Regions from separate parts of the Eubacterium sp. F2 genome, predicted to be linked through region 2. Evidence: riboswitches for the same ligand, from Rfam matches in the RefSeq annotation. Region 2 holds a riboswitch; each other region holds the start of a gene.

Region 1 (10,203 bases), 180 kb from region 2:
CCAGTATCGCAGAATCCATTCCGCCGCTAAAGCCGGAATCAGAAAACAGAAAGGGGGAGGAATATGCTTAGTCTGATGAAAGAAATGCTGGAATATCCCTTCATGGTCCGCGCATTCATCGCCGGCACGCTGATCGCTCTCTGCGCGGCGCTGCTGGGGGTCAGCCTGGTCCTGAAGCGCTACTCCATGATCGGAGACGGACTGTCCCATGTCGGATTCGGCGCCCTCGCCCTCGCGACAGCCCTGAACGCCGCGCCGATGGCCATCGCCATTCCGATTGTGGTCACCGCGTCCGTGCTGATGCTCTGGATCGCCCAGAACAGCCGCGTCAACGGAGACGCCGCCATCGCACTGATTTCCACCGGCTCCATGGCCGTGGGCGTCATGATCATCTCCATGACCAACGGCATGAACGTCGATGTCTATAACTATCTGTTCGGCAGTATCCTGAGCATGTCCCACGATGACATCGTCCTCAGCATCTGCCTTTCCGCCGTCGTCCTGCTTCTGTTTATCCTGTTTTACAACCGGATATTCGCCGTCACCTTCGACGAGAACTTTGCAAGAGCGACCGGAACCAATGCAGGCCTTCTGAACATTATCATCGCCCTTCTCACGGCCCTGGTCATCGTTCTGGGCATGCGGATGATGGGAGCGCTGCTGATTTCTGCCCTGATCGTCTTCCCGCCGCTGACCTCCATGCGCCTCTGCAAGACCTTCCGGACCGTCATCCTGAACTCCTCTGTCATTTCCGTGCTCTGCGTCTGGATCGGCCTGATCCTCTCCTACCTGTTCGGAACCCCGAGCGGCGCCAGCATCGTCATCTGCAACATTATCGCCTTCTGCGCCTACGGCAGCATCGGCCTTGTGACAAAAAAGAATGCGTAAGGGAATCACGGACTGTAACCCGCATCATTAAAAAATGCCTCCTGAGGATTACTATTTCCCCGGGAGGCATCGCTGTTTTTTTGAACTTTTCTATCCTGTGATGACCGGTCCGGTCATTTCTCTGCTGTCCGGGAAGAATCTGTCCTAGTTCTCCGCCAGACGGCAGTACTTCGCGTAGGTTCCGCCCTGCTGAAGCAGCTGGCTGTGCGTTCCTCTTTCACTGATCACGCCGTTTTCAATCACCAGGATTTCATCCGCATTCCTGATCGTCGACAGACGGTGGGCAATCGTGATGCTTGTGCGGTTCTCCGACAGTTTCTCCAGACTCTTCTGGATGTACTGCTCACTTTCATTATCCAGCGCGCTGGTCGCCTCATCCAGAATCAGAATCGATGGGTTCTTCAGGAAGATCCTCGCGATGGAAACTCTCTGTTTCTGGCCGCCGGACAGCCTGGTTCCCCGCTCGCCTACAAAAGTCTCGTATCCGTCCGGAAGTGACATAATGAACTCATGGAGATCCGCTTCTTTTGCAGCACGGATAATCTCCGCGTCAGAAGCGCCCGGCTTTCCATAAGCAATATTTTCTTTTATCGACCCGGAGAAAATATAGACATCCTGCTGGACGATTCCAATGGTCTTTCGCAGAGACTCCAGGCGGATTTTCCGGACGTCCTGCCCGGCGATTTCAATACTTCCCTTCGTCACATCATAAAATCTCGGAAGGAGGGAGCAGATGGTCGTCTTTCCTCCGCCGGAAGGTCCCACCAGCGCGATGGACTCTCCGTGCGGAACGGTAAAGTCGATATCGTTTAAGACATCTTCATTTTCATCATATTTAAAGGCTACATGATGGAAGCTGATGTCCCCCTCCGGGTCCTTCAGATCTTCCGCATCCGGCGCATCGACGATCTCCGGCTCCGCCTCGATGACCTCACGGAAACGCTTGAATCCCGAGAAGCCCTTCTGCAGCATCTCCGTCAGCTCCACCAGAATCTGAATCGGGCTGATGAAAATTCCTATATAGATGGCGTACATGGCCAGATCCGACGCTGTCATCTCCCCTTTTGCGATGAAATAACCGCCAAATACCAGCGTCACCAGATACATCATGCCGATAAAGAAGGTATTTCCGCTCTGGAAGGTTCCCATCGCCCGGTAATTGTCCTTCTTGGAAACAAGGAAAGCCTCGTTTCCGGCATCGAACTTCTGCTTTTCGATGTCTTCATTTGCAAACGCCTGCACCATGCGGATTCCCGACAGCGAATCCTGCAGGGATGCGTTGATGTCACCGATCTTTCTGCGGTTGTCCGTGAAAGTCATCTGCATCCGGTTGTTCTGCCTCAGGCTCACCAGAATCATGACAAAAACCACCCCGGCAAGGATGAACGCCAGTTTCCACTGAATCAGGAACAGAAAGACAAAGGATCCGATCAGCTTGACGATGGAAATAAACAGGTTTTCTGGTCCGTGATGGGCCATTTCCGAGATATCAAACAGGTCGGAGACCAGCTTACTCATCATCTGACCCGTATTATTTTTGTCGTAATAGGAGAAGGACAGCTTCTCATAATGCTCGAACAGTTCCTGCCGCATGTCCCGCTCCATCCGGGCGCCCATGATGTGGCCCTGACAGCTGACGTAGTATTTACAAAGGGCCTGAATGATGTAGGCAGCGAAGAAGCCCGCCGCAATCAGCGGCAGCCGGTGCAGAATCGCCTGACCATCCTTCAGGAACAGCGTCTTCGTCAGCACTCTGAGCGCCTGCGGAAAGGCCAGATCCACGATGCTGATCACGGCCGCGCAGAATAAGTCAAAATAGAAAACCGCGCGGTAGGGCCTGTAGTACTTGATAAACTTCCCGATTGTCTTCATGAATAACACCCATTCCTTATTTCACAGAGAACATCTGCAAAAAACAAACGTTCTCATTCCATTTAAACACAGTATTAATTATTATACCCTATATCCATCAGAAGGGAAACAGTCAGATTCGTCACACCCGGCATTCAGGAAAAAGATAAAATTCTTCATTGCTATAGTATGAACACTTGTTTTCATGGTATACTGAATCAGAACCTTACCGTATTATTTCTAAGGTAAAGTTATGCACAGAATTCATGAAATGGGGAATTACTATGAACGAAAAGAAAATGGAAGGGCGGTCAAAGTCCGCAAAACGCAGCCGCCGGCTGCTGCTGACCCTGCTGCTGGCTCTGGCCATGACCTTTACGATGGCCGGATGCGGCACGACCTCTTCATCCGGAAGCAGCACGCATCACAGCAATACTGCGTCATCACAGGAAAAAACAACTTCCCGTCAGGACGGGTCGAAAAAACTGCATCACGCCGTCTCGGCAAGCGCGGCCAATGCATCAGGAGTAAAAGCAGGAAGCTCATCCGGCGCCGTCAACTTATCCAAAGTTCCGGCCTATAAAAACAGTCCTTACACGACACTGAACGGAAATACTCCGGCCTTCTCCTCTTCCCAGCTGACCAGACGCTCTTATGAGAGGTATGGTTCTCTGGATTCACTGGGACGCTGCACGACCGCTGTTTCCAGCATCGGACGCGACCTGATGCCAACCACCGAACGCGGCAGCATCGGCATGATCAAACCGACCGGATGGCACACCATCCGTTATTCCTTTGTTGACGGAAAATATCTCTACAACCGCTGCCACCTTATCGGCTACCAGCTGACCGGAGAAAACGCCAACGAGCGCAACCTGATCACCGGAACAAGATACATGAACGTACAGGGAATGGAGCCATTCGAGTCGGAAGTCGCAGACTACATCAAGCGCTCCGGAAATCACGTCCTGTACCGGGTAACGCCGATCTTCAAAGGTCACGAACTCGTGGCCCGCGGCGTCCACATGGAAGCAGAATCCGTTGAAGACCACGGCCGCGGCGTAAAATTCAACATTTACTGCTATAACGTCCAGCCGGGTGTAAAAATCAACTACGCAACCGGCGGCAGCACCGCCACGAACGGTGAAAGCGGCACTCACGGCGGAAGCACGCCGACCTACAGCAATGGAAGCTCGAGTCAGTCTTCTTCACACCACGACAATGCGCGTCATACATATGTCGTCAACGTCAACACCAGGGTCTTCCACCTGCCGTCCTGCAGCTCGGCAAAACGGACCCTGGAAAAGAACAAGCGCACCATGAGGGTGAAACGCTCATTTCTGATTGAACACGGCTACCGTCCGTGCAAAAACTGCAATCCATAAAAAGGCGTTTTCCCTTGATGAAAAGGGCGGAATCCTGAAGGAATATTTCCACAGGATTCCGCCCTTTTACTTTTGTCACTGATTGATGAGAAAGTGAATTTACTTTTCAAGAGGAAGTCTGACGCCCATTTCCTTCAGGCTGTCTTCCATTGCCTGATTGAATCCGTCGATGTCTTCCTGCCAGTATTCTTTAATGGCCTGACGGGCAGCGTAGATAGTCTGTACCGGCGGGGTGAAATGCATCTCACCTTTATCTCGGATAAAGCTGTACTGCATGTACAGGTTGGTGTAGTAGGAATGGGTCGAGAAAATCACCATGAAGGCCGGATTTCCCGACTGAAAAAAAACAGAGTCGGGAAATGGCTCCTTTTGGGCGGGTTTCCCGACTCCAAACACGTAAAAGAGACGGGTGGCTATGCACTCGTCTCTTGGTCATCGGTATCTTGGATATATACGACGTTCCGCTTGCTGATCGAGCTTCGCCTTTGGCTCGCTCTCTCAGGCGGCGAAAGCATAAGGCCTTCTCATCATTCGCGGTTCGCTTGCGCTCCCGCTCATGAGAACAAGCGCCATTACGACGTGCGGCTCGCCAGTCGCAAGGCTAGTTCTCCCTATAGCGTATCTGCGTCTACGGCTCCGATGGCTGCGGTTCTCATGTCGTCGTTCGGGTTGATCTTGCGGATGAAGAGCAGGGCCAGGATGACCATGAGGATGCCGCATGGGAGGGAAATCCAGGCGCTTCTGGTGAATCCGGCAATGACGTAGGTAATACAGGATATTGCTGCTACGGTCATCGCGTATGGAAGCTGTGTGGATACGTGGTTCATGTGGTAGCACTGTGCTCCCGCGGAGGACATGATCGTTGTATCAGAAATCGGTGAGCAGTGATCTCCGCAAACCGCGCCGGCCATGCAGGCGGAAATCGCAATGATCATCAGTTTATAATCGGAAGACCCGAAGATTCCGGTGACGATTGGAATCAGGATTCCGAATGTTCCCCAGGATGTACCAGTAGCAAACGCCAGGATGCAGCCGATAATGAATACAACTGCCGGCAGCAGGGACATGTAGCTGGATGCATATGTCTGTACGAAGTGCTTTACGAATACGGTAGATCCGAGGCTGTCCGTCATGGCCTTCAGGGACCATGCAAAGGTCAGAATCAGGATCGGGGCTACCATGGCTTTGAATCCTTCCGGAACGCAGTCCATGAATTCTTCAAAGCTCATGATTCTGCGTGCCATGTAGAAGATCAGAGTGAAGACCAGTGCGAAGAAGGAGCCGTATGCCAGTCCGACAGATGCGTCACTTCCTGCAAATGCCTTAGCCAGTGATGTTCCCGAGAAGAATCCTCCGGTATAGATCATACCGAGTACGCAGCAGATAATCAGCACGATGATCGGAATCACCATATCCGCAACCGTTCCTCTGCTGTTTGGAATTTCAGATTCTTCCGGATAAGGGCGCTCCTGTGTTGTATACAGGTCGTTATTGTGGATCGCATTTCTTTCATGCGCAACCATCGGGCCAAACTCTGTCTGTGTCATTACAATAGAAAACATGAACACGATGGTCAGCAGCGCATAGAAGTTATATGGAATACACTGAATAAATACAGTAAAGCCATTATGCCCTTTTACCATACCGGAAACCGCTGCAGCCCAGGAAGAAATCGGGGCGATCACACAGACCGGCGCAGCCGTTGCATCGATCAGATAGGCGAGCTTGGCTCTGGAAATATGGTGGTGGTCTGTGATTGGACGCATAACAGATCCTACTGTCAAGCAGTTAAAATAATCGTCGATGAAAATCAGAATGCCGAGGACAATCGTCGCAATGGATGCTCCCCTTCTCGATTTGATATGCTTCGACGCCCACTTTCCGAACGCTGCAGACCCTCCTGCCTTGTTCATCAGTGCAACCAGCACACCCAGAATGACCAGGAAAATCAGGATTCCAACGTCGTAGTGGTCAGACAGGGATGCGATCAGTCCGTCCTTATAGACGTGGTTCATGGTTCCCGCAAAACTAAATCCGGAATACAGAAGACCTCCGGCGATAATTCCGACAAACAGGGAACTGTATACTTCCTTTGTTACAAGAGCAAGGCCGATGGCGATAATCGGCGGAACCAGAGACCATGCCGAGTTTCTGGCACTGGCCTTGGTCGTTACCATCGCCGCAATAATCAGGAACACGATTACCACGCCGAAGGCGATCAGACTGGCCATGCCTCGTCTGCTCTTCTTTTCTTGTTGATTACTCATGAGCAATCTCCTCTCTCTTCAGTTAGAAACTTTGATAAAATGATAATGACATAAAAATAAACAGCTGATGCGAAATCAGCTGCCTGAACAATTCCTGCACGGAACGTGCTCCGTCATACTCAGTCTCCCCCTTCCGGGAAGGGCTGCACATACGACAAAAAACAACACGCCAGGGTAATAATCCAGGATAGCGCTCCGCATTCTTCACGCGCCTTTAATAAATCCGCGCTCTGCGACAGTCGCACAGATGTTATTCTGTACGCCCAGCTGAAATCTCCCGTACATGAAAGATTCAACCTCGGCACCCCTACCTTTCCGTTTCCCGGATATGTACATCCATAAGGAAAACCTACTCATTAGCGGGTGCGCCTCTATCTCTTCTGTTTATTATGGTAATTAGTGTCTCATAGATTTATCAATCTGTCAACCGCATCTGACAATTTCTGCACAGTTTTTTGTGCAAAATAACAAAATCCCCGTCCGCGGCTGTATGTCCGCGAGCGGGGAAATGATTCGCCTGCCTGTTTTCCTATAACGAATAGAATGCCCTGACCGCCCTGCTGCATGCGATCGAAAGCATCGGTTAATTACCGGTTTTTACCGGAATGTCGGCACTGGCGGGGTCAGCCGCTCCGGCATGGAATATCCATTCTCCTCATCCAGACGGGAATGGAAAATACAGCAGTTTCCCAGCGGAACCTTCCAGAGGCCGCGGTCTTTCGTCAGTGCCGTGAGAATCCCGTGAAGTGCCATGCCGTGCGTGACCACCAGTACAGATTTCTCTTCCGGGTGCTCTCCTGAAGAAAACGGAGATTCGATTCCCTCAGTTTTCACACCGTCCGCAGAAATTTTCCCTGCAGACCTGCGCAAAGCATCAAGGAAGACACTGACCCGGGCAATCAGGTGATCCGCACTTTCTACGCCGTCAATCGGCTTCCCCTTCCACGGATCATTGATATAATCCATTTCCTCATCCGACAGGTCCTCCCACTTTCTACCTTCTACCGGACCAAAATCGATCTCGATGATCTGCTTTTCCGTGATGATCTGTTTTTCCGGAAATCCGCTGACCAGAGCCGCGGTCTCCCTGGCGCGGTCCAGCGGACTGGCATAGACTCTGCAGAATCGGATGCCCCTCTTTCTGCACCATTCTGACGCCTCTTCCGCCTGTTTTCTTCCCGCTTCATTCAGCGCGATGTCTCTCTGTCCCTGAAGCAGATGCTGACGGTTGTAGGGCGTCTCTCCGTGCCGCATAAAATATACATTGATACAAGTGCCCATCATCAGCCTCTAACGCATCTGCGCATAAATCATGCGCTGGAATTCTGAAGCTGCACGCTTCGGGCTCTTAATCTGCACCTTTCCGCCGAATTTAAATACCCAGGCATAGAAGGAAGGGCCGAGCTGCGCGGCTGCTGTCACCTGGAAACGATTACGGCTGATGGTATGCGTGTTAACATTTTCACCGAACTTTGCGATAATATCGTTCATAACGGAATTCTCACAGAGCAGCTGTACAGAAACTGTGTCCTCATTAAACGGATCGAAAATCCTGTTTCTGTAATCCATCAGATCCATGCCCTCCGGCAGCGGAGCTCCGTCTTCATCCAGAACCTCAACGTTCTCCAGTCTTTCCGCTCTGAATTCTGCAATTCCCTGCAGCTTCTCCAGCCAGGCGATCAGATGACATCCCGACTCATCACACCAGAAGGCGTACGGCGTTGCCTTATAGACTTCACCGTCATGGCGCAGAACCCTCTGCTTGTCCGGCGTATATTCCAGATAGCGGAACAGAATCTTCTTTCCCCTGTCGATGGCATCGCTGACTGCCGCATACTCATCCAGTTCCAGCGATTCATCGCGGTGCGCGTGACGCAGAACCGAAGCATGACCCATCAGCGCATCATGCTGATAACAGCTTCCCATCTTCGCGATTTTCTCCGTCAGTTTTTCGGCTTCCTTATCCGTCAGAAGCGGAGATGACAGGATTACATCTTTCAGCAGCTTCATTTCATCGTAGGACAAAGCGTGCTCTTCAAGGTAGTAACGATTTGGCGAGCTTTTCATAAACACAATCTTATAGCCAATATCCATCAGCAGATTCATATCGGTTTTGATGGTTTTTCTCTCCGCTGTCATTCCCAGAGAATTGATATACTCCAGAATTTCATTCGTCGTTACTGGATGATCCTTATCCGTCTTCTCATAAAGCAGCCTCAGAATATACAGGAGTCTCGCCTTCTTGATATTTGTCTTTTCAAGCATCGTGACATTCCTTTCCTTTAGTTATTAATTGTACATTATATATTTCAACTATAAATGAATTCTCTTTGATACATTTCCTATTATACCATCCAGGCGTGACTAATGCATCCTTAATTGTGAAAATTTACAGAAATAAATCTCAATTATTTAATTACACTCGTGAAGATACTGCAGACTGCAGAGTTTTGCGGTTATAAGGCAGAAGCGGATAACAAAACTGCCGTCAATCTCTTGTTAAGTTATTGTTTTGTCACGAAAACACGCAAATTTTCACCGGCCGCAAGAATGGTACATCTGCCGTCAAAACTGCTGCGGCTGCATTGCGCAAATAGTGACAGTGCACTGTTTTCAGCATTGTATACTGTATTCTGTACATAAAATATGGCAAAAAGTAAAAAATTATCGTGTCTTTTCTGTTTTCAAGTACAAAAATATGTTGTAAAATAAATATGTAATTTATCCAATCACTTTTACATTTGGTTAGGAGGACCATTATGACAGTTCTAAAAGCGATTGCCCACAAATATAATGATACGAGTCTGATCATCCGCATCATTATCGGGCTGGTTATCGGAGCTGTGCTTGGTGTCGCCTTCAAGCATCTGGCAGCCATCTCCATTCTCGGAGATCTGTTCGTCGGAGCACTGAAAGCCATCGCGCCGGTTCTGGTATTCGTCATCGTTATTGCAGCACTATGTCAGGGGTCCAGCAAGCTGGACCGCCGTTTCGGCACAGTCATCGTTCTGTACCTGATTGGTACATCGATGGGCGGCGTTGTCGCAGTTATCGGAAGTTTTATGTTTCCGCAGACGATTAAATTCGCCAAGGCTTATCACGCAGACAGCGTCGTTCAGGGGTTTGGACAGATTGTCCACAATCTGCTGATGAATATCGTCGATAACCCGGTCAATGCGCTGATCAATGCCAATTACCTGGGCATTCTGGCATGGGCCGTGATTTTCGGCCTTGCTCTGAAGCGTTTTGCCGCACCGAATTCACAGCGTTTCATGAAAGACCTTTCCGACGCGGTTCAGCAGGGTGTACGCTGGGTCATCAACTTCGCACCGTTCGGAATCATGGGTATCGTTTACACCAACGTATCCACAAACGGACTTTCCATTTTCACAACCTACGGAAAGCTGCTTCTGCTCCTGGTCGGATGCATGCTGACTGCAGCACTGCTGGTCAACCCGCTGATCGAGTTCATCGTACTGAGAAGAAACCCGTATCCTCTGCTCTGGAGATGCATCAAGGGTTCTGCGATTACCGCATTCTTCACCAGAAGTTCCGCGGCGAACATCCCGGTAAACATGGGACTCTGCAAGCGCCTCGGTCTGGATGAGGACATGTACTCCGTATCCATCCCGCTGGGATCCACCATCAACATGAACGGAGCATCCGTAACCATTTCCGTCATGACCATGGCCTGCGCACATACACTGGGCATCAACGTTGACCTTCCATCTGCGATCGTCCTTTGTATTCTGTCCGCATTCGCTGCATGCGGTGCATCCGGAGTTGCCGGAGGTTCTCTGCTGCTGATCCCG
Region 2 (10,203 bases):
GATTCCTTGCGCGGGATTCTTTGTCCCCGAGACTGAGATAGATGCAGCGGACCTTCGGCTCATGTGATGCGGCAAAATCCAACAAGTCAGGGAACCAGACGGATGGCGATGCGGCCGCAATGGCCGTAAATCTGCTGCTCGAAAACCCGCTCCAGAGCGAGAATAATCCGGCAAGCGAGTAGCCGCCGAGAATCACCGGAACATTCTCCCGGATTCCAAAATTTTTCATCAGCTCCGGCAGAAACTCATTCTCAATAAATGCCAGCGTATCTTCAGCGCCGTGCCCGAAGCTCTCTTTACCAAACACTGCAGGCGCGTCCCAGGGCGACAGCTCCTGATTCCAATCGTCCACCCGGAAAGCGGCCAAGATAAACGGTGCGCCCGCTGCCTGCCGGATTGTCTCCACTTCATGATCCATCAGGCCCAGCTCGTGATCGTCTGTCGGCTGAACGAGAAGAAATACAGGATCCGCTGAAGTGTAGATCCTGCAGGATTTATCAGAAATTGTGATTGTTGTTTTATCCATATTTACTCCAGATCGTTTCAATTCTGCATATCCGTATAGCGGTATGCAGCGTCCGTTATTATGACGGTTTCCAGACCTTTTCTCAGGTCCTTTCAACTAGTTCCATGATACGCGAAAACCGGGCCTGATGACAAGCCCGGTTGAATTGATTCATTGATTAGTATTTTTCCATTGGAATTTTCTTTGTCGGTGCGGGGAAATCCCAGGTAAATTGCAGGATGTCTTCATCGGTCAGGCTCAGATTGCAGGCCTGGATATTGTCATCAATATGCGCAGGGCTTGAAGCCTTTGGAATAGCTGCAACATCCGGCTGCTGCAGCACAAAGGCCAGAAGAAGCTGAACGACGGAAACTCCAAGCCTCTCTGCAGCTTCCCGAACATGTGAATTTGTCATCAGTTCTTTCTTTGAAACGCCGTCCTGTGTGACCATAGCTCCGGCCTGTCCCACCGGGCCATAGGCAATCGTTGCGACTCCATGCTCTCTCTGCCAGGGCAGAAGGTCATACTCGATTCCGCGGGAGCCCAGGTTGTACAGGACTTCATTGACACAGCAGTTTTTCCCGTCCGGCACGCGCCAGAGATCTTCCATATCCTGTACATCGAAGTTGGAAACGCCCCATCTGCGGATCAGGCCTTTCCTCTTCAGATCTTCCATGCAGGCAGCCACTTCCGCAAGATCGGCATCTTCTCTCCAGTGCAGGAGATACAGGTCCAGGTAAGACGTTCCCAGCAGTCTGAGAGACCTCTGCAGACTGGAATAGATATGATGGCGCTCGGAACATCATGCTTCGGATCTTCTGATTCCGCAGCAGAAAGTCCGACCAGCTCCGTATTCGAAAACGAGAACGCCGCAACCATGAAAATTCCAACTGTTCCGCCGATCCCGTTGACAAACGGCGCCTTTCCGGCTTTTCCTCCGTCCAGCACCCAGTTGTGGAAGCCGGCATCTTCTCCGCTCTTCATGATTCCAACAATCATCAGGACGCCGACAATCAAGAAGATCACGGTGATCACAACTTTGATTCCCGCAAACCAGAATTCTGCTTCACCGAATCCTTTTACGGTAAACAAATTCAGTGCGAGGATAATCGCCAGGAACAGCGCCGCCCAGAGTGCCGAACTGCTCCCCGGAAACCAGTATTTTACAATGATGGATCCGGCGATCAGTTCCGCTGCAACTGTCATGGAACTGCCGAACCAGTAGGCCCATCCATTCGTAAATCCCCATGCAGGATCGATAAAGCGGTTGGCATAAGCCGTGAACGCTCCCGGAATCGGAAGCTTGGTCGCCAGCTCTCCAAGTGCCGTCATCATAAAGTACACAACAACGCCCATGATCGCGTAGGCCGTCATGGCTCCTCCCGGCCCGGCTTCCCGGATCGTTCCGCCCATTGCCAGGAAGAGTCCCGTTCCAATCGATCCGCCGATGGCAATCATCTGCAGATGCCTGCTCTTCAATCCCCTGTGAAGAGAATTGTTTTCGCCTTCATTTCCCTTTCCACTCATCTCTAATCTCCTATTGCATTTTTTCTTTTATTTGTCAGCAGCCGTTCAGCCTGCCTACAATCTTCCTAATATTTCTGTCTCTGCCCCGGCATCTTCCATCATTTTCCGGATCCGCGAGAGCCGTTCATCAGACGGAGCTTCGAACCGTTCCTGCACGCCTCCGATGTGACCTTTCTTCGAAATGCCCAGGTCATGGTAGGGAAGCAGGGTTACCCTTGCTAATCCCAGTTCGCGGATACGTTTTGCCGCCGCCTGAATATCCTCATCGGAATCATTCATTCCCGCTATCAGGGGCATCCGGATCTGAATCTTCTTTCGGACAAAAGCTGCAGCCGCAAGGTGAGAAAGATTTTCCTGAATCCGCGCATTGCTTCTTCCGGTCAGCTTCTGATGCTTCTCATCATCCATCGCCTTGATATCAAACAAAATATCCGTGACGTTGGGACGGGACGCCATTTCCATCAGGAACTCTCCATCTCCGTAACCGGATGTATCCAGACATACACCGATCCCATCCTTCTCAGCCAGTGAAACGATTTCACGGACAAACTCCGGATGAGTCAGCATTTCACCGCCGCTCAGTGTGATTCCGCCTTCTGTGTGCTGATAGAAGCCCTTATCTTTCGCTGCCTCAGCATAAGCTTCCTCTGCACTCATCTCCCTGGCAACCGGTTTCAGCGCCTCTGCGTAACAGTTCTCCGCACAGATCATGCAGCGGTCACAGGCGGCGCGGTCAATCGCTATATTTCTATCTTCATTCACATGAACCGCATGCTGCGGACAGACCTTGATGCAGTAGCCGCAGTGAATGCAGCTGTTCGGCATCTGAATCAGCTCCTGCTCCGGAGAAATCAGTTCCGGATTGTGACACCATCTGCAGTTCAGCGGGCAGCCCTTCAGGAAAATCGTTGTCCGGATTCCCGGCCCATCTTCTGTTGAAAACTTTTGAATTGCTCCTACGAGTGCCTTCACCATTTCCTCCTGCATGTTCCGTTATTCTTAATCCGGCTGGCTGTAATGCGCGGTACGATAAATGATCGTATCCTGGGCGCTCTTATCCAGTTCTGTAAAATATGCCATGTAGCCTGCTACACGTACCATCAGGCCCTTATAGCGTTCCGGTGTCTTCTGCGCGGCCCTTAAGGTGGCATTGTCTACGACATTGATCTGGATATGTTCGCCTCCGTTCTCAAAGTACGTTTTAATTACACCTTCGATGCTGTTCAGTCCTTTTTCTCCTTCCACGCCCTTAGGGTCAAAACGCAGATTGAACAAGGCGCCATCATGGAAATCTTCCTGCCCCATCGATGCGACGGATTTTACCGTGGCAGTCGGGCCGTGAAGGTCTCTTCCCATCATCGGGGATGCGTTATCGCAGAAAGGCTCTCCGGCAAGACGTCCGTCCGGAGTCGCTCCGGTTACCGCACCGTGGGAGACGTTAACGGTCTGGGAGTGAACGTTGAAGGAATATCTTCCTCCCCTTGCATCCGGCCACTGCTGGACATTGTCCGCGATGAAATGCATCATTTCACGGTAAATACCGTCTACATATGCATTGTCATTACCGAATTTTGGAGGCTTGTTCAGGAGCAGCTGGCGCATCCTCTCATTTCCTTCAAAGTTGTGATCCAGCGCGTCGATCAGCTGATCCATGGTAATATCGTGGTCTTTGAAGACACACTGATCAACAGCTGCGATAGAATCCGCGAGGTTCGCAGCGCCTGTGACGAAGAGACCCGCAGTAGAGTATTTCGCGCCGCCCTGCTGCACCGATTTTCCGCTTTCTACGCAGCCTTTTGTCACCATGCTGGCGAAAATTACCGGGAACCGGGTCATGTGCATGCTCTGCATGATGTTGTAGCCTTCTGTGACCAGCTTATAGTGGTGAAGGATCTGCATCTTCAGGGCATTTTTAAAATCTTCGATTGTCCTGAACTTGCGCGGATCGCCTGTCTGAAGACCCATGAGTTTTCCCGTCTTCGGATCGACGCCATTGTGAAGGACGAATTCGATCATCTTTCCCATATTGACGTATCCGGCATCCGGAGAACCGTCTGTCGCTCCGCCTCCCGGGCCCGGCTGAATGCAGCCGACAATCGTCCAGTCTCTGGCTTCTTCCATGGAACAGCCCTTTCCAAGAGACATCTTCATCGCGGCTTCATCATTGAAGAATCCCGGATTTGCCTGGCCTTCCTGAATCATCCGGCAGCCCATGCGGATCAGTTTTTCCGGCGTATGCTTCCAGACGCGGACTGCCATAACCGGCTGCGTGGTTCTCAGTTCATCAGCAGCCTGCAGGCAGACATAGGAAAGTTCGTTCGTCGCATCTTTTCCATCTGGGGTCTGGCCTCCGACAACCAGAATTTCCCACATCGGATATCCTGCAAAAGACGTCGCATACCATTTATCTCTGACTTCATAAACTTCGCAGGCCTTCAGATACAGGCATTCCAGCATCTCCAGCGCTTCTTCTTCTGTGATGTTTTTCTCGTCGAGGACATCCTTCTTGTAAAATGGCCACATATACTGGTCAAATCTTCCAAAACCGCTGGCGGTTGTGCAGACTTCGATATGGAAGGCCACATGGGCAAACCAGACCATCTGTAGAGCCTGCTGGAAGGTCTGTGGTGGATTTTCCGGAACGACTCTGCAGTTCTCTGCAATCGTCAGAAGCTCACGCTTTCTCTTCGGATCATCACAGGCTTCTGCCTGGCGTTCTGCCTCCTCCGCCATTCTGTGTGCATAGGTAATCAGTCCTTCGCACTGAATGATGCAGGCCTGCCAGAAGTTGATTTTCTGTTCAGCCTCCTGGCCGCAGCGAACCGTCCGTTCTATATTTGTCCGGCACTCTTCCATGTAGCCCTTCAGGCCGACGGTGAGGAGTTTCTCATGGTCGCAGGTCGTCTCACCGGAGACGCCGTTCCGCAGGCCGACGGTGATAATATCATCTTCGATACACTTCTCCGTGTGCGGCGGAAGAGCGTGCTTAGACATGTCTTCCATGGACTTCCCCTTCCAGTACGGAAGTGTCTTCAGGATCGTCTCTCTGTCTTCCGGCGAAATATCATAGGGATCCTTGCTTCTCGTCGTGAAATCGTCGATATCACTCGCATACCACTGGCTGGACTGGAATTCCGGATGCAGATTCGCGCCGCGGTACTTATTGGTCGGCGTTCCGACAATCAGCTCATCCCGGTTGATCAGTGTCGTCATATGCTCCATGATGTAGCGGACCACCTCCGCACGGAAAATCGGAATGGCATCGCCGGCAAACTTTTTTTATGCCTCCGTCTCCAGAACAAGACGTTCAGAAGTAATGCAGGGTCTGGAATTCCAGAGCCGGTCTCTCATTCTTGTCAGTCGTTCATTCAGCATGTTCTCCTCTCCCTTTCATCGAATAAAGAAAAAAACCATGGTCCGCAAAACGCTTCCCATGGCATCATCATACAACATCGATTTTTACATCTGCTTCAAATTTAAAGCAAAAGTCATAATTATTGTGTTTCTATATCTTCAGACAGCGCTCCGTCTGCATCTCTGCAGCGACAGTCCGTCATATCTTCTATGACGTCCCAGGATACTGGTATCGGGCGGCCAGTTCCTTCGGCGAATTGCCCTTTCCACAGGCCGGCTTCCCTGAGCCTTTCTCCCCGTGTACTGATGCGCTTCGCAACCTCTATCTTATTGTTTTTCTATTTTGTGCACTTCTATTAAATCACCCAGATGGCATTATGTCAATCGATTATTTGAATTTACGAACATATTTTCTTTATTTATTTGTGCGCGCAGCACAAATATCTTTCAGCTGAACAAAATACCATGCAAATGGATACCGATCTCATCCATTGTATCCGTACCCACTTCATATTCCCGGCTTTCTTTACTTCCCCACCGCCAGCATGCCGTCCATGACTGCATTCCGGAATCCGTCTTCCTCTAGCTTTTTCACCATCTCAAGGGTCAGGCCGCCCGGGGTGCAGACCTGATTCTGCAGCTGAGCCGGGTGTTTTCCGGACTGGAGAACCATTTCCGCACAACCCTTTACGGTTTCCGCGCTGAGGCGGACGGAATCGTCCCAGTTGAAGCCCTGCATGGCCGCCGCGTTCGACATGGCGTCGATCAGCATAAAGATCATCGCCGGTGAACTTCCGGTAACCGGAACGATGCGGTCCATCATTTCTTCCCGGATTTCCACTGCTGAGCCGAAACCTTCGATCAGCTCCAAAAGCAGCTTTTTATGTGGCTCTGTCACGTTCTCGTTGAACGTTACGCCTGTCACAGAAGAACCGACTGTTGCACAGATATTCGGCATAGTTCGTACAATTTCTGTGCCATTTCCAAGCAGTTCTTCTGACTCCGCCAGGGAAATCCCTGCCGCGATCGTCCAGATCAAGGTATGATTTTCCGTAACAACAGCGGCGGTTTCCCGGCAGACCGGCGCGTGCATTTTCGGAGGAACGGCAATTAAAAGGACATCACATGCCGCAGCTTCAGCATTATCCCCTGCCGCTGAAAATCCGTCATTTTCTATGCGCCGTCTCGTTTTGTCTGAATGTCCTGACACCAGAACGTCTTCTGCCTTCACGACGCTGCTTCTTACAAGGCCCTTCAGGATCGCGCTTCCCATCAGGCCGTAGCCAATTGCTCCGATCTTCATATCAAAACTCCTTCCAGATGGTCGCACTCGTGCTGAATGATTTCCGCCGGCATCCCCGAGAATTCGCGTGTCTGCCACTTCATCTCCGTGTCCTGAAAACGCACCGTAATTTTCTCGTAACGCATGGTTTTCCGCGTGCCAGGAAGGGAAAGACAGCCCTCTTCCGTCTCATAAGGCCCGCTTTTCGCTGTAATCTCCGGATTCAGCATCACCAGATCCATCAGCCCCAGCGATACGATAATCATCCGCTTCCGGCTTCCGATCATGTTCGCCGCCATCCCCACGCATTCATCGCGGTGCGCATGCAGCGTGTCCTCAAGATCGTACGCAATCTGCAAATCCGCCCTGCCCGCGGGCTCCGATTTCAGCCTCAGGAACATGGCGTCCTTCATAATTGGTTTAATCATAACGTTTACTTTCTCCTCTTCGTTTCTATTTTATCCCGACAGGCGATTCCCTGTCAGCTTCTCTCACGACAAAAACTCCAGTCAAGGGGATTCCCTTTCTCTGCTTCGTCAAGACTCTGATCTGCAGCACAGAACATCGAACCTGTTGCCCCATTGACAGACAAATTGCTGAGCAGCCAAACGGCAGCTGAAATTAGTGTATACAGAATACAAGTCTGTGATTTTCCTCGGTCCAGTCATTTTTTAGCGATCTACACGCTGCTCTGCCGTCTCATCATCGCGGAGAATTTCGCCTTCGCTGTAGAGCACGGCCTCGCCTGCGACCTTGATTCTGTCGTCGGCTCTTTGTGTATACAAAATACCAGACCGCTCTGACGCCTGAAAACAGGTCAGGCTGTCCTTTCCAAGACGGTCACACCAGTAAGGCGTGATCATGCAGTGAGAGCTTCCCGTGACCGGATCCTCATCAACCTCAAGTTTCGGGCCGAACACGCGGCTCACGCTGTCGTATGCCGGATCATCGGACGGAGCCGTAACCACCGTCAAAAGCCCGTCCAGCTGCCTCAGTTTTTCCATATCAGGCTGCATTTTCCGAACGGTTTCTGCATCCTTCAGGACGAGCAGGAGGTCTCTGTCCATATAGGCTTCCAGCGGCTCTGCGCCAATTGCGTCAGCCATCTGCTCCGTCACTTCAGCCGGTTTACAGCTGTAGGCAGGAAAATCCATGACGATTCGGCTGCCATCACGCTCTACCGTGAGCTCGCCAACTTGAGTAATAAATCGTATTACTTGAGCATCCGGTTCATAAAATCGAAACAGCACATAGGATGTGCCCAGCGTGGCATGACCGCAGAAATCAATCTCTCCGCCCGGCGTGAACCAACGGAGATGATAGGCCTCTCCTTCCTTTACCGCAAAGGCCGTCTCCGAGAACTTGTTCTCAATGGTTATTTTCTGCATAAGCGCGTCATCCGGCCAGCGATCCATCACACAGACCGCCGCCTGATTTCCGCCAAACACATGATCCGTGAACGCGTCGACGATAAATTGTTTCATAATTGCGATCCTTTCTCTTTCTAAACTTCCCTATTTCTCAGCTTTTTTCAGAATTCCCTTAATCCCGCATACCCCTGTTTTCCAACCATTTCCGCGACCGCATGGCATGTATTTACTATAATATACTATAGTAAATCACACTCTTCTCTTCGGTTTACCGGCTTCCTACGGCAAAATAGTTCTTGTCAAGGCAGCAACCCTGCCCTGCCGCGGTCTTACTCTGCTTTCCAGGTCTGCCGGACCCCGTATCCCTGCTCTTTAAAGGATGAATTAAGAAAAGTCATCTCATCCGGCGTGATTTTCAACAGCCACATCGGCTCCGGCAGCTTCTTCAGCGCCTCCAGAGGGATCTTTTTCACACCGGCTATCTCCTCAAATTCCGGTGCCGGCAGGCCCAGAATTTCCACCGATCCCTGTATCTGCACACTCTTCAGATGACCAAAATCACAAACCGGATCAAATACAGCTGCAGAAGATTTGGAATTTTCACTCATAGCCCTGAATTTCAGACCGCCTTCTGTAAAAATCCAAATCTTGTTATCATACCAGAGATACTCCAGCGGTGTACAGCGGATAAAATTTTTTCCTCCGCAGGCAAGCGCACAGACTTTGTGCGATGTCAGAAACCCGCCAATTTCTGTAAACAGCTCATCTCTTCCCATATGCTTTTCTGATGCATCTTTCCGGCTCCAGAATGATTCTGCATTTTCCAATTCTTCATCTGTCATGTTCACTTCTGATGTCATTCCTTTCTGTTCTCTGTTCGTTTTCATCCTTGCGTGTCTGTTTTGTCTAACTCAAATCTGACAAGGCCATGGCCAGCTTCTGATTTACAGAGCATCCATAACGTGTACGGAAACGCCGGCTTCTTCAAGAAGTGCAATCAAATCCCGGATTTTCATCCACACTGTGGCGGTGTTATCGTTCGGATGCACACCGATGATGCCGCGGCCTTCCAGAAAATCCGGATCCAGGTACAGCTCCGCGCGGTGCTTCTGGTCATTTAACAGCCCAAGCGGCGTCACAGCGCCCGGATACAGCCCCAGAATTGCCTGCAGATCCTTCTCCGACGCAAAAGACAGGCGCCTGATCCCATAACGCTGCTGGAATTCCTTCAGCGGCACACTCTTGCTGCCCAGAATCGTAATCAGGTAATAATTTCTCTTCTTATCGTCGCGGACAAACAGATTCTTCGCGTCCGCCTCCGGATACGGCAGCTCAACCGCCTCCAGATCCTCCATGTTCCAGACCGCGCCGTGCTCCGTGATTTCATGCCAGAGCCCGCGTTCATCCAGAAGGTCATAAATTTCCTGCTTGTTCATGCTTATTCTCCTTCGCTATTGTTTCAACTGAATGATCCAGAAGGCAGTAAGCCTTAGCAAATTTCATGGTGAAGATTTTACTGCTGGTCATTGTATACATTCCCCCGCTGTCCTGCAACTCAAATCCGGAATCACATCGGCCAGACTGTGAGCCGATACCAGCTGCTTCTTACATTTGTATTTAACTTTGTAATTTTCTGGTTCGTTTTAATCTTGATTATTTAATAATCCGCAGAACCATGGTTTCACTTCGATGCCGGACTACCACCTCTCCCTAATCCTCACATCAATCATATCTCCGTCCACTTTCTCCAGCTTTTTCCGGATTGATTTCAGCACTCCGATTACATAGCAGATATCGCCGTTCTCGTCTTTCACGCCCATGTTCACGATGCTGCCGTCATAAGGAATCCCGTCGAACTCCGCATGAACCTTGATGCGGCCTTTCCCGAATTCCTCACGGATGTTCCAGGGAAAAATTACGTACGCGCCGCCTCCCTCTTCATTTTCATGAAGGACGGCTTTGAATGTATATTCTTTACTCATCTACAAATCCATCCCCATCAGAGTCAGCCTTTTTTCTTTTTTAAAGCCGTGCTTTTCATAGTACACAGGCAGTTTTCCCTCACTGGCGGTGATCAGGTGCACCGCTGCAATTCCTCGCTCTTTCATATCTGCCAGGCAGCGGTCCAGCAGCTGCGATGCGATGCCGTGCCCCTGATATCCCGG
Region 3 (10,203 bases), 810 kb from region 2:
AGTCAGTTATCTGCTGGAGGCGGCTTCTACAGGATGCAGTGTGATGACTACGATTCATTCTGATGATGTCAGGAAGCTTCCGGACCGGATTATGAATATGATGGGCAGTCAGGGAGCAGAGCGGAGAAATGACATATACAGTTTCTTTGATGTCGGAATCCGGGTTGATGTAAAGAATCAGGAAGAAGGAATCCAGAGAAAACTTTCTCAGATCTGTATACTGGATCGGAAGAAAGGCAGAAATCAGCTTCAGATGATTTACCAGGACGGCCTCTGGCTTGATCAGCCTTTGCCGCAGAACTTTATCTGCAAGCTGAAGCGGGAGGAAGCACTGCAATATCTCCCCGAATGTGTGATGAAGAAGGAGGTGGAAAGTAATGCGTTCAAATGCGCGAAGAAGGCCCAGAGGTCTGATGATTAAAGGGAGGCCGGGTACAAAAAGCAGAAACTTTCTTCCACGGGAAATTTCAGGATGGGGATTTCAGTATTCGATGAAGACCTATGTCCTGCAGAGCGCCATGGTTCTGGCGGCGATGGCAGCCGTTGGAAAGCTGTACATGCTCAGCACGGGAAGGCTTGTTATTCTGATCTGCACGGCAATGGCGGCTTTCCCGATGATTGTTAGATCGCAGTTCAGGTTTCTGGCATCAGGGAGGGATTTCCGTGAAGCTGTGCAGTACATGGAACAGATGCTGCTGTTCTTTAAACAGTCGCCGAAAATATTGTCGGCAATGAAAGACACAATGGTTACTGCGGAAGGTGCGTTAAAAGAGAGACTACAGGATGCGATCTTTATTATTGAACATGATTTCTCCGGAGATAACGTGTATGAAAAAGGATTTGCGATTATTGAAGAGGCGTATCCGTGTGCGCGGATCAGAACACTGCACCGTTTTATGATGCAGGTTGAAGGCGGAAACAGCCGGCATTATCAGCAGGGGGCGGATTCATTGTATTTTGATGTTCAGGCGTGGGTGGGCCGTGTTTATCAGTATCAGAAAGAACTGAAAAATATCAAGATGAAACTGTCGCTGATTATGATTATGTCCGTAGGAATTGCCGCATTCTTCTCAAGGCTGCTTTTGAAGGCGCAGCAGGCTCTGCCGGAGAAATATGAACTGCATCTGATTGAATCCGGCGTCTATCAGAATTCATCTCTGATTTACCTGCTTTTGTTTGTCGGCCTGTATATCCTGATTTCGTCCAGAATAACAGGGAACTGGCTGGTTGATGACCTTCACAGAATCAATCAGGAAGCTGCGCTGAGAAATCTGGATTATGTCGAGCATTATGAAGGAAAAAAGGAACGGAAGAAAGCAGTTCCGATGTCCTTCTGTGGAATCGGAATCGCCGTTGTTTCTGCCGTATGTCAAATAAAGGCCGGAATTGCGGCAGGATTGATCCTGACTGTGCTGATTTTTTACTGGCCGAATGTGCTGCTGAAGAAAAGGAGGAGAATGGTTGAACAGGCATTGTTAAAGGATTTCCCAATCTGGATGAGGGAAGTTTCCATTCATCTCTATGATATGGTTCCGGTCAGAGCCGTTGAAATGACGCTGCATACAGCTTCACCGCTGATGCAGCGTTTTTTAGGGCACTTTCTCGCCGCGATCGAAAAGAATCCTGCTTCACTGGAGCCGTATTTGAATATTTTTCAGCAGTATCACGCGGAAGAACTGACTGCGTCTTTCAAGACACTGTTTACGATTCAGAATCTGCCTGCAGAAGATGCGCAGAGACAGATCATGGAACTGGTCAGGAGAAACCAGAAGCAGCTGGAACAGGCAGAACGTCTGAGAAATGCAGATTATCTTTCCGGGATTACCCTGATCAGTATACTGCCGATGCTGATGATGTCGTTTTACCTGATCATTAATCTGCTGCTGATTCTGGCAGGATTTATGGGCTTGTCAAAGGGGGCATTTTAATGAGTGAATTTATGGCTGACTGCGGTGAACTTCTGATCGCTGTGGTGTTTACAATGCCGGTCGTATATGGTTTTGCATATTTTTGTCTGCATGTGATTTAGATTGATGCAGATTACAGGGAGGAATGAAATGACAGGGTTAATGGAAAAATATGGTACGTGGATTGTAGAGGCTGTGGCCGGTATAGGTATATTTGCCATCTGGCAGTGGCTGATTGCCAGTGGAATGGCGGGATTTGCCGTTTCTGTGATGGAAAGGATGGTCTAGCAGGTGAAAAGGTTTACCCAGGAGTATGGAATGTTTCTGGCTGCGGCAGTCATTGCGGTTGTTCTTATGATGCTGATGGTCAGAATGACAGGTTTTCAGAGCATGGGAGCCCGCATGATGAAACAGTCTGTTTCAGAGCACGGGTCCTATTTTCATATCGAGTGCAGAACGCCTGTGATGAAAGGAGGACGATAATGAAATCCGTTATTCCTACGATGCTGATGATTATCGGGATTGCAATTATGACGGCAACGGCGGTTTGTTTCCTGTCTTTTCAGATGCAGGTATCTGCTGCAGAGAATGTCCATGCTGAATGTATGACAAAACTTCAGGCAGCAAGGTGCAGCCCGCAGGCAGCTGCAGAATGCCAGAAGCGTATTTCCGTTCTGGGAAAAGACAGTCATCTGGAAGTGATACCGGAAGGAAGCCATGAGTCTGCCCTGGTGCGTCTGACCTATTATGCGGATATGCCGATTTTTCAGCTGTCCAGGAAAGGCGTAATACAAGGAAGTATACATGTGTGATTTATTGCCTGTTTTATCAGTGCCTAAGAAGGCGGGAGCTATATAAAAGAAATATTATCTGATCGTTGCTGTCTTATGGCTGAAGCTGTAGCAGGGAGGAAAGTATGGTCAAAATACGAGCAGATCCTGTGTCAAATACAGGATTCGAAAACGTTAATACAGTAAAATTAATTTTGTCTGGATCTTAATATCGGCGATAGACGATATAACTGAAAATTACGTGTACAACTATAATATAAACCGCTGCTTATGTATGGTGAAAACTGCCGGCATGACAGCACTTTTTTGTGGAGAAAAGGAGATCATATAACATGAATACATTTTTACAGGAATACGGTGTGATTATTGTTGCAGTACTTGTTACTCTTGCTATGGTAGGTATTGCAGTGTTTTTCGGAAACCAGGTACAGGAAGGAATTACGACTGTTCTGAATAAATTTATGAAGCTGGTAGCTGATGCGACACCGTCTACCGTGCATTAAAAATACGCGGTCGGAATACATTACAGGGAAATATATGGGAAGAGAGGCAGAACGGGAAGTCAAGACGCTCTGCCTCATTTTTTGTATTCTGATCTTTCTTGTTCTGACAGGAGCCGGAATGCCTCAACGTGAACATAAGCCGGACTACCGGTTTATTTCTGCTGAAACTATGTACACGCTTGAAGATTCATCACGGTGGAAAACGGATTCGGAGTGGAACCAGCAGCTTCGAAAATCCCTGAAAAAACACAGCGACCGTGACGCAAGATGGGTGTATATTTTTCAGCAGTGACGATGGCAAAGCAATGGCCGCCGGAACCGGGAGAATACTGCACGGTCTGCCGCGGCTGCGGTGGATAATTTTTCTCTTGCTGTTGGGAAATAAAGTTGTATTTTGGCAACAAAAAATAAAAAATAATCATTGCATGTTGACATATGAGAACAAAAAAGTTATTATTGAATCACAAATTGAGATAGAGGATGCGTCGGGCTAATAGTACGGCTTTTGAACATGCTATGCAGAGCAGGGGGCCGGAAAGGAGCAGACGCCGAGGGTATCACTGCTGCAGGGGTGATATATCCGGGCGGACAGAATAAGATCTGTCTGACTGTCGCATAAAGAATATATGCGGAGCGCTATCCTTGATAAGAACACCTGAATTGTTAGTTTTGGCAGAGATTTACGATGTGTATGCCCTGCACTGAAAAACAGCTTTGATCCAATGACGAACAGAGATGGGAGGTCTGGCTGTTAAATTGTGCGAATGCATTTTCTTCGTGTATGCTGACTGCAGTAATTCGGGAATGATAGTTATCAAGCAGCTGATTCCGTATCAGCTGCTTTTTTGTTCATCTCAATGCATTCTTTACTATTATCTGTTAAGAATCAGGAGGTTCTAAAATGGCAAACGAAGTTTTCAGAGGAATTGCAACTGCATTGGTTACACCGTTCAACGAGGATGGAAGTGTAGATTTTGACAGTTACGGAAAATTGATTGACTGGCAGATTGAACAGGGAATCAATGCTCTGGTAATTGCAGCAACGTCTGGTGAAGGTCCTACACTTTCCGACGCTGAACATAAAAAGTGCATTGAGTTTGCAGTAGAGCGCGCTGACCATCGTGTTCCAATTATTGCAGGAACAGGAAGCAATGACACGAACTATGGACTGCAGCTGACAAGATTTGCCTGCCAGGCTGGAGTTGATGCATGCCTCGTAGTTACACCATATTATAACAAGGCAACACAGAATGGCCTGGTGCGCATGTACAATGAATTCGCAGACGTATCTACAAAGCCGATTATTATTTACAACGTTCCTTCCAGAACGGGTGTTGATGTTAAGCCGGAAACTTATGCTAAGCTCGCTGAGCATGAGAATATCGCTGGAATCAAGGAAGCAAACGGAAATCTGTCTGAGATTCTGGATACCGTTTCTATGGTTGGTGACAAGCTCACACTGTACTCCGGAAACGACGATCAGATCGTTCCGATTCTGTCCCTTGGAGGAAAGGGATGCATCTCCGTGCTGTCCAACGTTCTTCCTAAAGAAACTGTTGAAATTACGGACCGCTGGTTTGCCGGTGATGTTGCGGGCGCTGCAGAGCTGCAGATTCGTTTCCGTGATCTGATTCGTGCACTGTTCTGTGAGGTCAACCCAATTCCGGTTAAGGCAGCAGTAGCAGCCATGGGAAGATGCAAGAATATTGTCCGTGCTCCGATGTATCCGATGGAAGAGCAGAACCGTCAGCGTCTTCTGGCTGCCATGAGAGCACAGGGGGTTGAGGTTAATGACTAAGGTAATTGTTACCGGCGCAGCCGGACATATGGGAAAGATTGTTGAAGGACTGGTAGAAGATGCTCCGGATATGGAAGTCGCTGCCAGAGTCAGCCCGAGCGGAAATGACGGAACCCTGCAGCACCTGGAGGACTATACCGGTGAAGCAGACCTGGTCATCGATTTTTCTCACCATGCAGGTACAAAAGAACTGATGGACTACTGCACAGCGCATAAGCTTCCTGCAGTCGTTGCTACAACCGGTCAGACGGACGAAGAAAAGGAAATGATCCGGAAAGCGGCAGAGCAGATTCCGGTGTTCTATTCTGCGAATATGTCGGTTGGAGTAGCGTTCCTTACGAAGATCGTAAAGCTTGCTGCACAGGTATTCCCTGATGCGGATGTGGAGATTGTCGAGGCGCACCATAACCGCAAGCTGGATGCACCGAGCGGAACGGCTCTGATGCTCGCTGACGCGGTGAAAGAGGTCCGTCCGGATGCAGAGTATCATTGCGGCCGTTCAGGACACTGTAAGCGAGAAAAAAACGAAATCGGCATTTCTTCTATCCGTATGGGAAATGTTGTCGGAGAGCATGAGGTTTTCTTTAACACAGGAAGCCAGACAATCAAGCTCCAGCATTCTGCACATGACCGCGCCCTGTTTGCGGAAGGTGCACTGGACGCAGCGAGATTTCTCCTGAAGCAGGATGCCGGTCTGTACGGCATGGATGACCTGATGGCAGATTAATTTGTAACAAAATAAAAAACATCAGGTATTAAAGGAGTAATATTTTCAAGGCAGAGCAAATTTACCGAAAGGAATAATGAACTTTCTTCCGAAGATTATAATTTGCTCTGCTCATTGATTTTTCAATGGTTTGGCGGAGATATGAACGGCAGGAATCTTGAGCATGAAAAATAAAAATCTGTTTTTCGTAAATTTCTTGTTGACAATGTGCCGATCCTTTGGTATATTAGTTCATGCAGTCGGCAAGAGCGTTGAGAGCGAAGGAAACCGATTGGAACGATATGGCGGTGTAGCTTAGTTGGCTAGAGCGTCCGGTTCATACCCGGAAGGTCGGTGGTTCGACTCCACTCGCCGCTACTTATATGGGCGCTTAGCTCAGCTGGGAGAGCATCTGCCTTACAAGCAGGAGGTCATAGGTTCGAGCCCTATAGCGCCCACCAATTTAATCTTTTACGGATAATCCGCAAAGACGAAATCATGGATATGGCCAAGTAGTTCAGTTGGTTAGAATGCCAGCCTGTCACGCTGGAGGTCACCGGTTCGAACCCGGTCTTGGTCGCCAATTTTAAATTATGTTGCATTTCATCGTTGAGTGTGGTATGATTTAACCTATGTGGTGGGTGTCGTCAAGTGGTTAAGACACAGGATTGTGATTCCTGCATGCGTGGGTTCAAATCCCACTACCCACCCTTTGAAATTTAATAACATCGTTGGGGTATCGCCAAGTGGTAAGGCAATGGATTCTGATTCCATCATGCGCAGGTTCGAATCCTGCTACCCTAGCCAACGGCGACATGGCCAAGTGGTAAGGCAAAGGTCTGCAAAACCTCTATCCCCCAGTTCGAATCTGGGTGTCGCCTCCATCTTAAACCTGTTGAAACAGTTGAGAATACTGGTTCGGCAGGTTTTTTTATACATTGAAGCGGGTGCGTTCCATAAAATAGAAGAAATGTAAAATCATGTAAGCATCCTGATGTCAGAATTTACGGCAATATTCGAGCGTGGAATGATCAGCTGTGTCAGGACAGTTCGGGCTGACTGAAAAGGAGAGGAAAGATATGAAAACATATGTCATACATGAAGCGGGTGGACCGGATTTTTTCTTTTGAGGAGCTTCCGGAAGCGCACAGATGGCTGGAATCCCGGCAGAGATATGGAAAGGCAGTTGTTCTGCTGTAAATATATATGTAAGAATAAAAAGGCACCTGAGCGCCCCAGAGCCGGTTTAAGGCTCTGGGCGGAAGCTCAGGTGATTTCTTCCTGCTGGCTGTATTTTGTCCGGGCTGACGCTATTTCAGTGCGTCTGCAACGGCGTCTTTCATCTCATTAACCCTGATGACCTGATCGTGGAGGATCGGGCGGGATTCCAGGCCTTTAAAGGATGCCGGAACCGGGACGCCGGTTTCTTCTGCGACTTCATCGATGCAGCGGAAGTTGTTTTCAGCCTTTGGAAGGCCGATGGATGCGGCAACACTGTCGGCGAATTTATACGGGCTTGCAGTGGAGGCGATGAGTGTCGGAGTATGATCACCGGTTTTACTGCGGTACTGCTCATATACGTAGTAAGCAACGGCGGTATGCGTGTCCATCAGATAATGGTTCTTCTTATACATTTCTCCGATGGCAGCGTCGGTCTGCTTCATATCGGCAGAGCCTGCGGAGAAGAGAGAAAGCTTATCCTTCATGGCAGAAGGAATCTCGTACTTTCTGTCCTTGTCCAGGCTTTCCATCAGTGAGGCGATTTCGCTGCTGTCATCGCCGCTGAGGTGGTAGAGCAGGCGCTCCAGGTTGCTGGATACCAGAATGTCCATGGACGGGGAGTTGGTCTGGTAGAAATCGCGGTTGGCATCGTAGACGCCGGTGGTCAGGAAGTCGGTCAGAACGCGGTTCCGATTGGATGCGCAGATCAGCTTCTTAACTGGAATCCCCATCCGTTTCGCATAATAAGCGGCAAGGATGTTTCCGAAGTTTCCGGTCGGAACGGTGATGTTGACCGAATCGCCGTCTTCGATGGCGCCCTGTTTTATGAGCTGTGCGTAGCCATAGACGTAGTAGGCGATCTGCGGAACCAGACGGCCGATGTTAATCGAGTTTGCCGAAGACAGGCGGATTCCCTGAGCATCAAGCTTTTTTGCGAAGTCGGAATCCTGGAAAATGGTCTTGACGCCGGTCTGGGCATCGTCGAAGTTGCCTTCGATGGAGAAGACGTGGACGTTCTTTCCTTCCTGCGTGCGCATCTGCTGTTCCTGAACCTGGCTGACACCGTTGTTCGGGTAAAAGACGATGATTTCAGTGCCAGGAACGTCAGCAAATCCCGCCATGGCGGCTTTTCCGGTATCGCCGGAGGTTGCGGTCAGGATGCAGATTTTATGGTCGTCATGCTGCTTTTTTACGGCTGTGGTCAGCAGATAAGGCAGGATGGACAGGGCCATGTCTTTAAATGCGGCTGTGCGTCCATGATAAAGTTCCAGGAACCATGCATCGCCGGCATGCTTTACCGGCACGATTTCTTCTGCTTCGAATGTATTCGTGTATGCGTTCTGGACGCAGGAGTGAATTTCTTCTTCCGTATAGTCATCGAAGAATGCGCCGATCACTTTTTCAGCGAAAGCGGTGTATGGCTGGTCCAGCATATCCTTTATCGCAAAAGGCAGTGCGGGAATTTCCTCAGGCACATACAGGCCGCGGTCAGATGCCAGACCGCGGATGACAGCGTCTGCAGAAGTCAGTTCCTGCTGCTCACCGCGAGTGCTTCTGTATTTCATCATTGGTCAATCTCCTTTTCCAATTCATAAAAGCATAGTCATATAGATAAATTTTGTGTTCATATCACAATATGCGATATGAATTTATTGTACTCTTATATGCATAAAGAATCCAGATTAATTTTTTTAAAATATTTTCAAGGAAGCTGTTGACAGGGGCACTGATTCCGTGTATTATAATATTCGTCAGTTTTCAAGAGCGCCTGATTGAAAAGTTCTTTTGAAGATTGCGTAAAACTTAAGATATGTCGGATTGGTCAAGTGGTTAAGACGTAGCCCTCTCACGGCTGAGTCCAGGGTTCGATCCCCTGATCCGATACCAACGAATAACTCTGAACTGTGTTTATGGTTCAGAGTTTTTTCATGCCCTGAATCTGTTCTGCCTTTTACAGTGCCGCAGAGCTTTCAGGCGCAGATTCGTGTTTTTAACTGGATGAAAAGTTTCCTGCAGCAGGACGCCGGCATGGATTTCGGCATAACGGTGTTTACTTGCACGTGTATATTTTGTCCGGAGCGTTTGAATTCCTTCGATGTTGGCAATAAATGCTTATAGAAATTATCAATTCAGTTACTGAAGGGAATTTGCCGGGAGGCTTGGAATAGATGAAGCAGAGACAGGTGCTGCTGCCTCTTTCGGAGGTGGCGTATTTAAAGCGGACGCTGATGGAGAAGTTCAATCTCTATATGCACATGCATGATACCTGAGGGGGCGGGCAGTCGTTCACCTTCGACGAGCCGGTTTCACAGGATGTGAAGAAGTGGATGGAAGAGTATTTTCAGAAAGAAGATCAGGTCGCGGATTTTGATGAGGATGACATGGGCCTGGTGGTGCTGACAAAAGGAAAGGGCCAGGGAACTGACCGGGCAGGCGGCCGTGAGGCAGCTGCCGGCGGCGCATGCACGCTGAATTTTGGCAGATAAGATGCGCTGCGCATGAAAAGGCAGGGCTGCGGCTGTATGAATATGGAAATAGAGAATTGCATCAGAAGGGGCTGTAGCAGCAGGTTGTACGCATTAACCTGAGGCTATGGCCTCTTTTCTCTGGATGTTGGGGTGCCATGTGTGCCTGGCATGTATATATAGAAGAATATCTGAAGCTGGGCAAGGTGTTGGGTAAGGCCGGGCGTGCAAATGCATGTCTGAATACAGATATTCAGTTTTTCTTGGGTCTGCACACTCACTTCCCGATATTCATCATATATGCAGGCGTTATAAAAGTTATATCTTTCACGGTTATTAACAAATGCAATTTTTGTGATCTCAGTCTGTCAGAACGGGAAGATGTTCTGGCTGGATCTGTGGCTGGTAACATGGGATAAATTTTGGACAAGCAAAACGCAGCTTGGATCTAAGCGCAGGTATTGCCAAAAATTGCTTGACACAGAATCGTCCCTGCTTTATGATACTTGTATCAGATACAGATACTAATAACGAAAGGCGGATAGATCATGACATTATCTATAGAGACAATTAAAAACAGAGTGAGCGTGCGGACATTCGACGGAAATCCTGTTCCGGAGTCTGTGCTTGATGAGATCAGGAAATATATCGGAGATGTTGAAAATCCATTTCAGGTACCCCTTGAATTCCAGATACTGGATGCAAAAAAATATGGTCTCAGCAGTCCTGTTATTATTGGAGCGGATACCTATATCGCCGGCAAGTATAAAAAAGGAATTCATGCAGAACTCGCTTATGGATATGCGTTTGAG

The links. A riboswitch is a leader RNA that binds a small molecule or an ion and turns the genes downstream of it on or off. The one in region 2 is predicted to bind lysine.
Region 1: another riboswitch for lysine. It lies ahead of ACI77B_RS10415 (Na+/H+ antiporter NhaC family protein); the one in region 2 lies ahead of ACI77B_RS09525 (glycyl radical protein).
Region 3: another riboswitch for lysine. It lies ahead of dapA (4-hydroxy-tetrahydrodipicolinate synthase); the one in region 2 lies ahead of ACI77B_RS09525 (glycyl radical protein).

What each region holds. Positions count from the first base shown of each region.
Region 1 is NZ_CP176393.1:2,367,665-2,377,867, forward strand. Features, by position in the region: gene ACI77B_RS10390 (metal ABC transporter ATP-binding protein) at 1-71, shown strand, start outside; gene ACI77B_RS10395 (metal ABC transporter permease) at 64-888, shown strand; gene ACI77B_RS10400 (ABC transporter ATP-binding protein) at 1,033-2,760, opposite strand; gene ACI77B_RS10405 (DNA/RNA non-specific endonuclease) at 3,024-4,124, shown strand; gene ACI77B_RS10410 (hypothetical protein) at 4,224-4,442, opposite strand; gene ACI77B_RS10415 (Na+/H+ antiporter NhaC family protein) at 4,736-6,391, opposite strand; lysine riboswitch at 6,572-6,773, opposite strand; gene ACI77B_RS10420 (histidine phosphatase family protein) at 6,989-7,675, opposite strand; gene ACI77B_RS10425 (helix-turn-helix transcriptional regulator) at 7,682-8,656, opposite strand; gene sstT (serine/threonine transporter SstT) at 9,151-10,203, shown strand, end outside.
Region 2 is NZ_CP176393.1:2,183,341-2,193,543, forward strand. Features, by position in the region: gene ACI77B_RS09505 (alpha/beta hydrolase) at 1-526, opposite strand, end outside; gene ACI77B_RS09510 (aldo/keto reductase) at 684-1,277, opposite strand; gene ACI77B_RS09515 (amino acid permease) at 1,169-2,032, opposite strand; gene ACI77B_RS09520 (glycyl-radical enzyme activating protein) at 2,087-3,007, opposite strand; gene ACI77B_RS09525 (glycyl radical protein) at 3,032-5,290, opposite strand; lysine riboswitch at 5,543-5,719, opposite strand; gene proC (pyrroline-5-carboxylate reductase) at 5,913-6,689, opposite strand; gene ACI77B_RS09535 (peptide deformylase) at 6,686-7,096, opposite strand; gene ACI77B_RS09540 (PhzF family phenazine biosynthesis protein) at 7,340-8,152, opposite strand; gene ACI77B_RS09545 (pyridoxamine 5'-phosphate oxidase family protein) at 8,368-8,898, opposite strand; gene ACI77B_RS09550 (prolyl-tRNA synthetase associated domain-containing protein) at 8,983-9,474, opposite strand; gene ACI77B_RS09555 (DUF1905 domain-containing protein) at 9,736-10,020, opposite strand; gene ACI77B_RS09560 (GNAT family N-acetyltransferase) at 10,021-10,203, opposite strand, start outside.
Region 3 is NZ_CP176393.1:1,377,857-1,388,059, forward strand. Features, by position in the region: gene ACI77B_RS05740 (ATPase, T2SS/T4P/T4SS family) at 1-421, shown strand, start outside; gene ACI77B_RS05745 (hypothetical protein) at 378-1,928, shown strand; gene ACI77B_RS05750 (hypothetical protein) at 2,058-2,195, shown strand; gene ACI77B_RS05755 (hypothetical protein) at 2,199-2,390, shown strand; gene ACI77B_RS05760 (hypothetical protein) at 2,390-2,719, shown strand; gene ACI77B_RS05765 (hypothetical protein) at 3,031-3,201, shown strand; lysine riboswitch at 3,668-3,848, shown strand; gene dapA (4-hydroxy-tetrahydrodipicolinate synthase) at 4,103-4,999, shown strand; gene dapB (4-hydroxy-tetrahydrodipicolinate reductase) at 4,992-5,726, shown strand; tRNA gene ACI77B_RS05780 (tRNA-Met) at 6,010-6,083, shown strand; tRNA gene ACI77B_RS05785 (tRNA-Val) at 6,091-6,166, shown strand; tRNA gene ACI77B_RS05790 (tRNA-Asp) at 6,212-6,288, shown strand; tRNA gene ACI77B_RS05795 (tRNA-His) at 6,343-6,415, shown strand; tRNA gene ACI77B_RS05800 (tRNA-Gln) at 6,438-6,512, shown strand; tRNA gene ACI77B_RS05805 (tRNA-Cys) at 6,515-6,589, shown strand; gene ACI77B_RS05810 (zinc-binding dehydrogenase) at 6,795-6,905, shown strand; gene thrC (threonine synthase) at 7,016-8,491, opposite strand; tRNA gene ACI77B_RS05820 (tRNA-Glu) at 8,739-8,813, shown strand; gene ACI77B_RS05825 (hypothetical protein) at 9,254-9,412, shown strand; gene ACI77B_RS05830 (nitroreductase family protein) at 9,940-10,203, shown strand, end outside.